One region of the Actinocatenispora sera genome, then DNA from elsewhere that is predicted to be linked to it. Evidence: riboswitches for the same ligand, from Rfam matches in the RefSeq annotation. Region 1 holds a riboswitch; each other region holds the start of a gene.
What was found. A riboswitch is a leader RNA that binds a small molecule or an ion and turns the genes downstream of it on or off. The one in region 1 is predicted to bind cyclic di-AMP.
Positions count from the first base shown of each region.

Region 2: linked by a shared signal. The riboswitch ahead of Asera_RS33750 (LysM peptidoglycan-binding domain-containing protein) and the one ahead of Asera_RS15760 (C40 family peptidase) in region 1 are both predicted to bind cyclic di-AMP.
Region 3: linked by a shared signal. The riboswitch ahead of Asera_RS01610 (NlpC/P60 family protein) and the one ahead of Asera_RS15760 (C40 family peptidase) in region 1 are both predicted to bind cyclic di-AMP.

Region 1 is NZ_AP023354.1:3,272,233-3,275,119, reverse strand. Features, by position in the region: gene Asera_RS15770 (hypothetical protein) at 1-391, shown strand, start outside; gene uppS (polyprenyl diphosphate synthase) at 522-1,280, shown strand; cyclic di-AMP (ydaO/yuaA leader) riboswitch at 1,480-1,630, shown strand; gene Asera_RS15760 (C40 family peptidase) at 1,643-2,626, shown strand; gene Asera_RS15755 (hypothetical protein) at 2,783-2,887, opposite strand, start outside.
Region 2 is NZ_AP023354.1:6,538,013-6,540,899, forward strand. Features, by position in the region: gene Asera_RS30765 (FUSC family protein) at 1-683, opposite strand, end outside; cyclic di-AMP (ydaO/yuaA leader) riboswitch at 1,032-1,186, shown strand; gene Asera_RS33750 (LysM peptidoglycan-binding domain-containing protein) at 1,189-1,842, shown strand; gene Asera_RS30775 (DinB family protein) at 2,173-2,709, opposite strand; gene Asera_RS30780 (cytochrome c oxidase assembly protein) at 2,865-2,887, opposite strand, start outside.
Region 3 is NZ_AP023354.1:350,459-353,345, reverse strand. Features, by position in the region: gene Asera_RS01620 (alpha/beta fold hydrolase) at 1-121, shown strand, start outside; tRNA gene Asera_RS01615 (tRNA-Arg) at 238-310, opposite strand; gene Asera_RS01610 (NlpC/P60 family protein) at 584-1,570, opposite strand; cyclic di-AMP (ydaO/yuaA leader) riboswitch at 1,583-1,716, opposite strand; gene Asera_RS01605 (metal-sensitive transcriptional regulator) at 1,951-2,238, shown strand; gene Asera_RS01600 (heavy-metal-associated domain-containing protein) at 2,266-2,469, shown strand; gene Asera_RS01595 (heavy metal translocating P-type ATPase) at 2,507-2,887, shown strand, end outside.

The DNA.
Region 1 (2,887 bases):
CGGCGTCGCCAACGAGGTCTTCTACGACACCAACGGTGATGGCCGGCTCGACACCGAGGTGGTCGACAGCAACGGCGACGGCACCGCCGACACCGTCTACGCCGACCGCGACGGCGACGGCCACATCGACCTGGTGGGGCGCGACACCGACGGCGACGGCAACGTCGACCAGGTCGTCGCGGACCAGAACTACGACGGCACCGCCGACACCTACGCGGTGGACAGCAACGGCGACGGCAACCTCGACCAGGTGGGCGTCGACCGGAACGAGGACGGCAACATCGACGCGGTCGCCACCGACACCGACGGCGACGGCACGCTCGACACCGTGCACTACTCGGACGGCGTGAGCGACCCGGACGACCCGACGCTGAACCCGTTCGCGCGCTGACCCGGTCACCCGCGAGCGGGGACCCGCCGGCCGCCCCGAGGCCCGGCACCGCGGCTGCGGTGCCGGGCCTTCTGCGCTACGCGCACAGGTTCTTCGCCGAATGCACACATCCGGCTGGTTGGCTGGCCGGATGACGCCCCGCGACCTGCTCTACCGCCTGTACGAGCGGCGGCTGTTCGCCGCGCTCGCCCGCACCGACTGCCCGCGGCACGTCGGTCTGATCATGGACGGCAACCGGCGCTGGGCCCGCGCCGCCGGCCTGGCCAGCGTCAGCATGGGCCACCAGGCCGGCGCCGACCACATCGACGACCTGCTCGACTGGTGCACGGAGCTGGGCATCGACCACGTCACCGTGTTCGTCGCGTCCACCGAGAACCTGGCCCGGCGCGACCGGGGCGAGCTCGACTCGCTGATGCGGATGATCGAGCAGCGCGCGACCAACCCGCGGGCCGGGTGGCGGCTGCGGGTGGCGGGCCGGCTGGAACTGCTGCCGGACTCGACCGCGCACGCGCTGAAGCTCGCCGCCGACCAGAGCCCGGAGACCGGGCCGTGCCTGACGATCGCGATCGGGTACGGCGGCCGGCAGGAGCTGGTGGACGCGTTCCGCTCGCTGCTGACCGACGCCGCCGCGGCCGGTACCGGGATGGACGAGCTGGCCGCGACGCTGTCCGCGGACGACATCGCCGCGCACCTCTACACGGCCGACCTGCCCGACCCCGACCTCGTCATCCGTACCAGCGGCGAGCGGCGACTCTCCGGATTCCTGCTGTGGCAGTCCGCCTACTCCGAGCTGTACTTCTGTGACGTCTACTGGCCGGCCTTCCGCCGGGTGGACTTCCTGCGCGCGCTCCGTTCGTACGCGGAGCGGCAGCGCCGCTTCGGTGCGTGACGCTCACGCCGTGCCGCCGCACGACCACGGTGCGGCGCGCGAGTTCCGCTCGTACCAACGGATCCGCAGTCAGTCACCGACGGTCGGTCACCGTGTTGTGGGGATGGTCACCGACCCGGTCGCGACGGCGTTGACCACGTCGCGCCAGCGGCTACGGTAACGGGGTCGTCCGGCCCCCCGCCGCCCCGTCGGGCAGCTCCGGACGGCACCGCCGAGTCGCCGCCAGGCGAGCCGAGGACCCACCCGTACCACGGGGTGAATCCGGGGCCATGGACAGGCCATAGTCCCGGTAGGGCGCTCTTCCCGTCCGAACCCGTCAGCTAACCCGGTAGGCGGTCTGAGGAAGAAGGGCGCAGACCCGCATGGACACTGCACGCCCCCGGTGGGCGTCGCTGCGCGCGATCGGACTGGCCGCGGTCGCGGCCGCCGCGGTGGCCGCCGCATCCCTCGTCGGTACCACGCCGGCACACGGCGCACCGTCGCAGGCCGATCTGGAGCAGCAGATCAAGCAGCAGTCGACCCAGTTCGAGAAGGTCGTCGAGCAGTACAACAAGATCACCGAAGAGCAGAAGAAGACCAAGAAGCGCATCGCCGCGGTCGACAAGAAGCTCAAGCCGCTGTCCGGCAAGGTCGCCACCGCGCAGAAGCAGGTCGACGCGATCGCCGCCGCCGCGTACAAGGGTGGCCCGGCCACCGCCTGGAACGCGGTACTGAACGGCAGCTCCAGCGACACGCTGAACAACATCGCCACGCTCAACCGGCTCAGCGCACAGCAGTCCGACCAGATCCGCTCGCTGATCACCGCGAAGCGCAAGCTCGACGGGCAGCACGAGAAGCTCGCCGCGCTGTACGCCAAGCAGAGCAAGCAGGTCAAGGACCTGAAGAAGAAGAAGGCGTCGATCTCGGCCAAGGTCGACAAGCTCAAGAAGCTGCGCGAGGAGGCGTACGGCAGCGCCACCGAGACGACCGGCACCGGCTCCGGGCAGACCCCGCCGAAGGTGTCCGGTCGCGCCGGCGCGGTCGTCGACTTCGCCTACGCGCAGCTCGGCAAGCCGTACGCGTGGGCCGCGGCCGGGCCCGACTCGTACGACTGCTCCGGGCTCACGCTCGCCGCGTGGGCGAAGGCCGGGGTGAGCCTGCCGCACGTGGCGGCCGACCAGTACAACCAGATCACGCACCTCAGCCGCAGCCAGATCGCCCCCGGTGACCTCGTGTTCTACGAGAATCTCGGGCACGTCGCGATCTACGTCGGCGGCGGCAAGGTGATCCACGCGCCGACGTTCGGCGAGGTGGTCAAGGTGTCGTCGATCGACATGATGCCGGTCTACGGCATCGGTCGCCCCTGATCGCAGTACCGGCACGGCCGGTGCCCCGCCACGGGGCACCGGCCGTTTCGCGTCCACGGGCGGGTCCGGCGCCCCGGTCCGGTTGCCCGGCCAGCGACCAGCGACTGGGTACCGATCGCCGCGGCCAGCGACGAGCGTCCCGGGCGGGTCCGCTGCTCAGGCGAGGACCGCGTCCAGCAGCGGGACCAGCCGGCGGTTGAGCGCGGCCATGGTGGCCCGCACCGTGGCCTGCCGCGGGTCACCGCCGGCGACCGCCGAGCC
Region 2 (2,887 bases), 3.3 Mb from region 1:
ATCCGGTCGACCCGGCGGCGCACCCTGTCCAGCCGACCGGTGGCGGGGCCGTCGGCGAGCAGGTCGGCGACGCTGTCGAGGACCTGGGCCAGCCGGGCCTGGAAGCCGCGCCGGACCCGGCGGAAGGTGCGGGCCGAACGCGGTGGCAGCACGACGATCCGGATCAGCCCGGCGCAGGCCAGCCCGACCGCGATCGCGAGCAGCAGCATCGGCAGTGCCGCCGGGCTCGCGCCCACGAACGAGGCGAAGAAGAACATCATGAACGCCGGGAACCCCAGCGGGAAGCCGTAGTCCGGGATCCGGCGGATGTAGACCGCGCCGAAGATGACGACGAGGAATACCAGATCGGACACCACGTGGTGCCCGGAGAGCAGCGCGGACAGCGTCAATGCGCCCGCGGCCGGCAGGATCGTGAGGACGATCACCGCCGCCTGCTTGCGCACCGTGGGCTGCACCGGGCCGGACGAGGCGACCATCGCGATGCTGGCGCCGAGCAGCGCGCCGGTGATCGCGAAGCCGGCGAGGCCGAGGATCACCACCGCGAGCACGACGCTGACCAGCACGCCCAGCGCGAGCCGCAGCCGGGCGAGCCCGGGGTCGGAGGCGACGAGCCGGTCGTACCCGCTGGCGATCAGGTCGGTCCACCGGCGGCGCAGCGCGAGGGTGGATCCGGCGGCCGACATGGTTCCATTGTGATGGAACTACGCACGCCGTCGGCCGCCGCCGTCGGCCGGAGTGAACGCGGTCATGGCGGCCGCGAGACCGCGCTCGATATTGCACATCGCGATGATGTGATCACTCTGTGCGGGGTTTCTGAACGCCCGCGCGGTGTGTTCCGCCTTCGTACAGCAAACACACGGTTATGCGGTGCGGTTCGTCCGGTCCCGAGTGGTGTCGCACCGACTGGACGTGGCCCTCTTCACCATCGCCCCACCGAACTTTGCGTCCGCGGACCCGGTGCACCTACGGTCAGCCGGTCCGCCGTCGCGGGCAACCACGGCCGGTACGCCGAGTCCATGCCGCCGTCACCGTGGTTCCACGTACCTGCCAGGCATGGAGCGGGGGACCCAGGTTCCTCGGCACCGCGACACGGCGGTGCCTCGGGGTGAAGCCGCAACCCGCGGCCGGGCCAGTACCCCTCGGCCCGAACCCGACAGCTCACCTCGTAGGCGTCGAGGGAGACAACCCATGGCGAAGCACCGTGCCCTTTCCCCCCGGGCCAGGTTGGGTCGCAAGATCGCCATCACGGCGGTCGCGGCCGGCGCCGTCACCGCGGTACCGCTGTTCGGGCTGACCGAGGCGGCGAGCGCGTCCGGGACCAACTGGGACGCGATCGCGCAGTGCGAGTCCGGCGGCAACTGGGCCATCAACACCGGCAACGGCTACTACGGCGGCCTGCAGTTCTCCCAGAGCACCTGGGACGCCAACGGCGGCGGCCAGTACGCGGCGCGCGCCGACCAGGCCAGCCGCAGCCAGCAGATCGCCGTCGCCGAGCGCGTCAAGGCCAGCCAGGGCATCGGCGCCTGGCCGGTGTGCGGCGCGCGCGCCGGCGACGCGGGCGACTACTCCGGTAGCAACACCCAGGGCTCCGGCGGCGGCTCCTCGACGGGTGGCTCGTCGACGGGCAACTCGTCGGCGGGTGGCTCCGCCTCGCGGCTGCCGGCCACGCACGCGCAGAAGAAGGGCCCGAAGTACACCGTCAAGCACGGTGACACGCTGTCGGCCATCGCGACCGAGCACCAGGTCAAGGGCGGGTGGCAGGAGCTCTACGCCAACAACGGCACGACGCTCGACGGCAACCCGAACCTGATCTTCCCCGGCCAGGTCCTCGTCCTGGCCTGACGCAAGCCCGCTCTCCCGGTGTGCCGGGTCACCCCCCCGGCCCGGCACGCCACCTCCTGAAGAAGGTGCGGTGCGCCATCCCCCCGGCGCCCGACACCGGCGCGGTGCGGTTCGCCGTACCGCCGCGGGTCGCGACTCCCCCCGCCGCGTCCCGCGCCGATCCGGCCGGCCATCGTCCGCTGTGGACCATGGCCGGCCGTCGGCATTCCGGCCGGCGTGGACCAGCCCCAGCATCCCGGGCTGTCGCTCGGTCCTGACCGAGCCAGACCCTGGCGCGCTCCCAGGCCGCGCCGGGCTGGCGCCCAGCCCCCTGCTGCGCCGGGCTGTGACTCAGCCCCAGGCTGCGCCGGGCTGTTGCTTGACCCCGTGCCCGACCGCGCCGTCGATCGACTCGCGAATCACATCCGCGTGGCCGGCGTGCCGGGACAGTTCCTCGATCGAGTGCAGCACCAGCCAGCGCACCGTGTACGCGGTGTCGTTCGGCAGCCACTGCCGCACGTTCGCCGGGATGTCCACGACCCGATCCAGGTCCGGCTCGGCCAGCAGCACCTGCTCGGTGCGCCGGCCCACCTCCTCCCACTTGGCCAGCAGCGCCGGCACCGTGTCCGCGTCGGTCAGCTGCCAACCGGCCTGCCACTTCGCCACCGGGTCGGCGGCCTCCTCGGCACCGGCGATCCGGTTGATCATCGTGCGCTCGCCGTCGATGCAGTGCTTGATCAGTACCGACAGGCTCAGCGCGCTGGCCGACGGCACCGAGCGGGCCTGCTCCTCGTCCAACCCGGACACGGCCTGCCGGTACGCTTCCCGCTGCCCCGCGAGGAACCGGACCAGCAACTGCTGCTCGGAGGCGATCTTGTCGTTCGTCATGCCGCCAGTCTGACCCGCGCAGCGGTCAGCTTCGGTCCGCAACCACCGACCGCGCACCGTGGGTCATGAATCCCAGTACGGCGCACACGCGGGCCGCACAACAGCACGGCATGATCAATGGCGCCGGGCACCGTGATCGAACGGTGCGGAGTGGGTCAGGACTGGCGGTTCAGCCGGG
Region 3 (2,887 bases), 2.9 Mb from region 1:
CGGCCAGGAGGCGACGGTCTTCCCGAGCCATCACGGCGGATTCGTCGGCGGGGAGCACGGCTACGCCGGCCAGCCCGAGGCCTTCGCCCGCCGACTCCGCGAGGTCCTCGCCACCAAGTGACCGCCTGGACACGTCTCGCCCGGCTCGGGAGTGACGGGCGCCGCGCGGCCGGTCGGGTTCCTGACCCCGCCGGGTGCCGCACCGCTGCGCTGGGCGCACCGGGCGATGTCGTGTTGTGCCCCCGGCAGGATTCGAACCTGCGACACCCGCTTTAGGAGAGCGGTGCTCTATCCCCTGAGCTACGAGGGCAGCGGCCGGCGTTGTGGCTGCTGAACCGGCCATCCGTGGGGTCCTGGGGCGATCCGGGGCTCCCGGCTGTCGCCGCGTGCCCCTGCCATGCCCCGCGGGCCCGCATCGAGCTTACCGGTCCGGTACGGGCGGGTCACAGCGAGATCCTGGCTGGCGGTCCTCGCCGTCGCCGGGCCAGTGGCCACGGCGCGGCACAGACCGCGACGCCGGTGCCGGAGACGGGGGAGGCTCCGGTACCGGCGTCGCGTGGGGGTGGGGGTAAGGCTTGTCTGCTCAGCCGACCCGGCCGTAGCCGTCCGGCGGCATCATGTCGACGCTGGCCTTCTGCACCGGCTCGCCGTAGGTCGGTGCGTGGATCACCTGACCGCCGCCGATGTAGATCGCGACGTGCTCGTTCCCGCTGTAGAACACCAGGTCACCGGCCTGCAGCTGGTCCCGGCTGATCCGGTGCGTCTGGCTGTACTGGGTGTACGAGCTGTGCGCGAGCGAGTACCCGGCGGCGTTCCAGGCCATCATGGTCAGGCCGGAGCAGTCGAACGCGTCGGGCCCCGCGGAACCCATGTTGTACGGCTTGCCGAGCTGCGCCCACGCGTAGTCGACCGCCTTGCCGGCGCTGCCGGGCAGGTTCGGCGCCGGGCCGTAGTCGACGTTGGTGTCGTAGTTCGTGGGCGACCCGTACGCCTGGGTGCGCAGGTCGCGCAGCTTCTGCACGTCCTTGTCGAGCGACTTCTTCTGGTCGGCGAGCTTCTGCTTCGCCTGCGTCTGCTTGCCGATCGCGGTGTCCAGCGCCGCCTTCTGCTTGTCCAGCGCGGCCTTCGCCTTGCTGAACTCGGCGATCTGCTTGCTCTGGTTGCGCGCCAGCTGGTCGAGCAGCGAGAGCGAGTCGAGCAGGGTACTGGCGGAGCCGTCGGAGAGGATGGCGTTGACCGCTCCGGGCTTGCCCCCGCGGTACGCGGCGGCGGCCATCTTGCCGACCGCCTGCTCCGCCGCGTCGACCTTCTTCTGCAGCGGCTTGAGCTTCTTGTTGACCGCCTTTTCCTTCTTCTTGCTGGAGGTCAACTGGTCCTGGACCTTGTCGTACTCCTGGACGGCCTTGTCGAACTGCTTGGACTTGGCGTCGATCTGCTTGGTCAGCTCGGCCTCGGACGGTGTCGCGTGCGCCGGGGTACCGAGCAGCAACAGGGCCATCGCGGTGAGCGCGGCCAGCAGCAGCAGGCCGAAGGCCCGCAGCGGTCGCGCCATGACAGCGGAGGTGGGCACCGGCAGCCGGCTCCTTCTTCCTCGCACCGCCTACCGGGTTAGCTGACGGGTTCGGGCGGGGAAGAAGTGCGCCCTACCACGACCCGGAGGTCGTGGACTCACCCCAGGGAGTGGGTCCCCGGCTCGCCGGCCAGCGCCAGGGGAGGCGGCTCGCGCGGCAACTCGGCGGTGTCGCCCGGTGCCGCCCACGGGCAGGCGGCAGACATCCGGTCAGACGGGGAGTCACATTAGGAGTAACCGTCAGTCGATCGCAAGTCGCCCCCGGCGTGCCACTCACATTGTTTCGGGAATTGATCCGTTCGCATCCAGGTCGCTCCGCTCCGTGGTTGGATACGGTAGGGGGGTATGGTACTGTGAGGCCGAACGGGGGAGGTGGCCACATGGCGGGTTACTGGTACAGCGACGACAAGACGGCACTGTTGGCTCGGTTGCGGCGGATCGAGGGGCAGATCCGTGGCCTGGAGCGGATGGTCGAGCAGGACACGTACTGCATCGACGTCCTCACCCAGATCTCGGCCGCGACCCGCGCTCTGCAGGGTGTCGCGCTCGGCCTGCTCGACGGTCACCTGTCACATTGCGTGGCCGAGGCCACAGCAAAAGGTGGCGAAGAGGCAGAAGAGAAGGTCAAGGAGGCCACCGCGGCAATCGCCCGGTTGGTCCGATCCTGACGCACGTTCACCGTTGTGGAGGCAACCATGGCAACTCAGACATACACCGTCACCGGGATGACCTGCGGCCACTGCGCCAGCGCCGTGAGCACCGAGCTTCGCGGGCTGCCCGGCGTGGAGGCGGTTCGGGTCGACGTGGCGAGCGGCCGGGTCGAGGTCGACGCGAACCAGCCGCTGGCCACCGACGCGGTGGCCGCCGCGGTCGACGAGGCCGGCTACCAGCTGGCCTGAGCGCGGCCGGCGCCACCGCACCGATCGGGGAGGGTAGATGTCTACTGTGGACAGTAACGGTCCCGCAGTCGAGCTGCGGATCGGCGGCATGACCTGCGCGTCCTGCGCGGCCCGGGTCGAGCGCAAGCTGAACAAGCTGCCCGGCGTGGCCGCGACCGTCAACTTCGCCACCGAGACCGCCCGGGTGCACTACCCGGCCGGTACCACGGTGCAGGATCTGATCGGCACCGTCGAAGCGACCGGCTACACCGCGCAGCCGCCGGAACCGCCGGCGCCGGCGGCCGACGAACCGGTCGCCGACGAGCGGGACGCGGCCGAACACTCGCTGCGTACCAGGCTGCTCGGCTCGGCCGTGCTCACGCTGCCGGTGCTGCTGCTCGCGATGGTGCCGCCGCTGCAGTTCAACCACTGGCAGTGG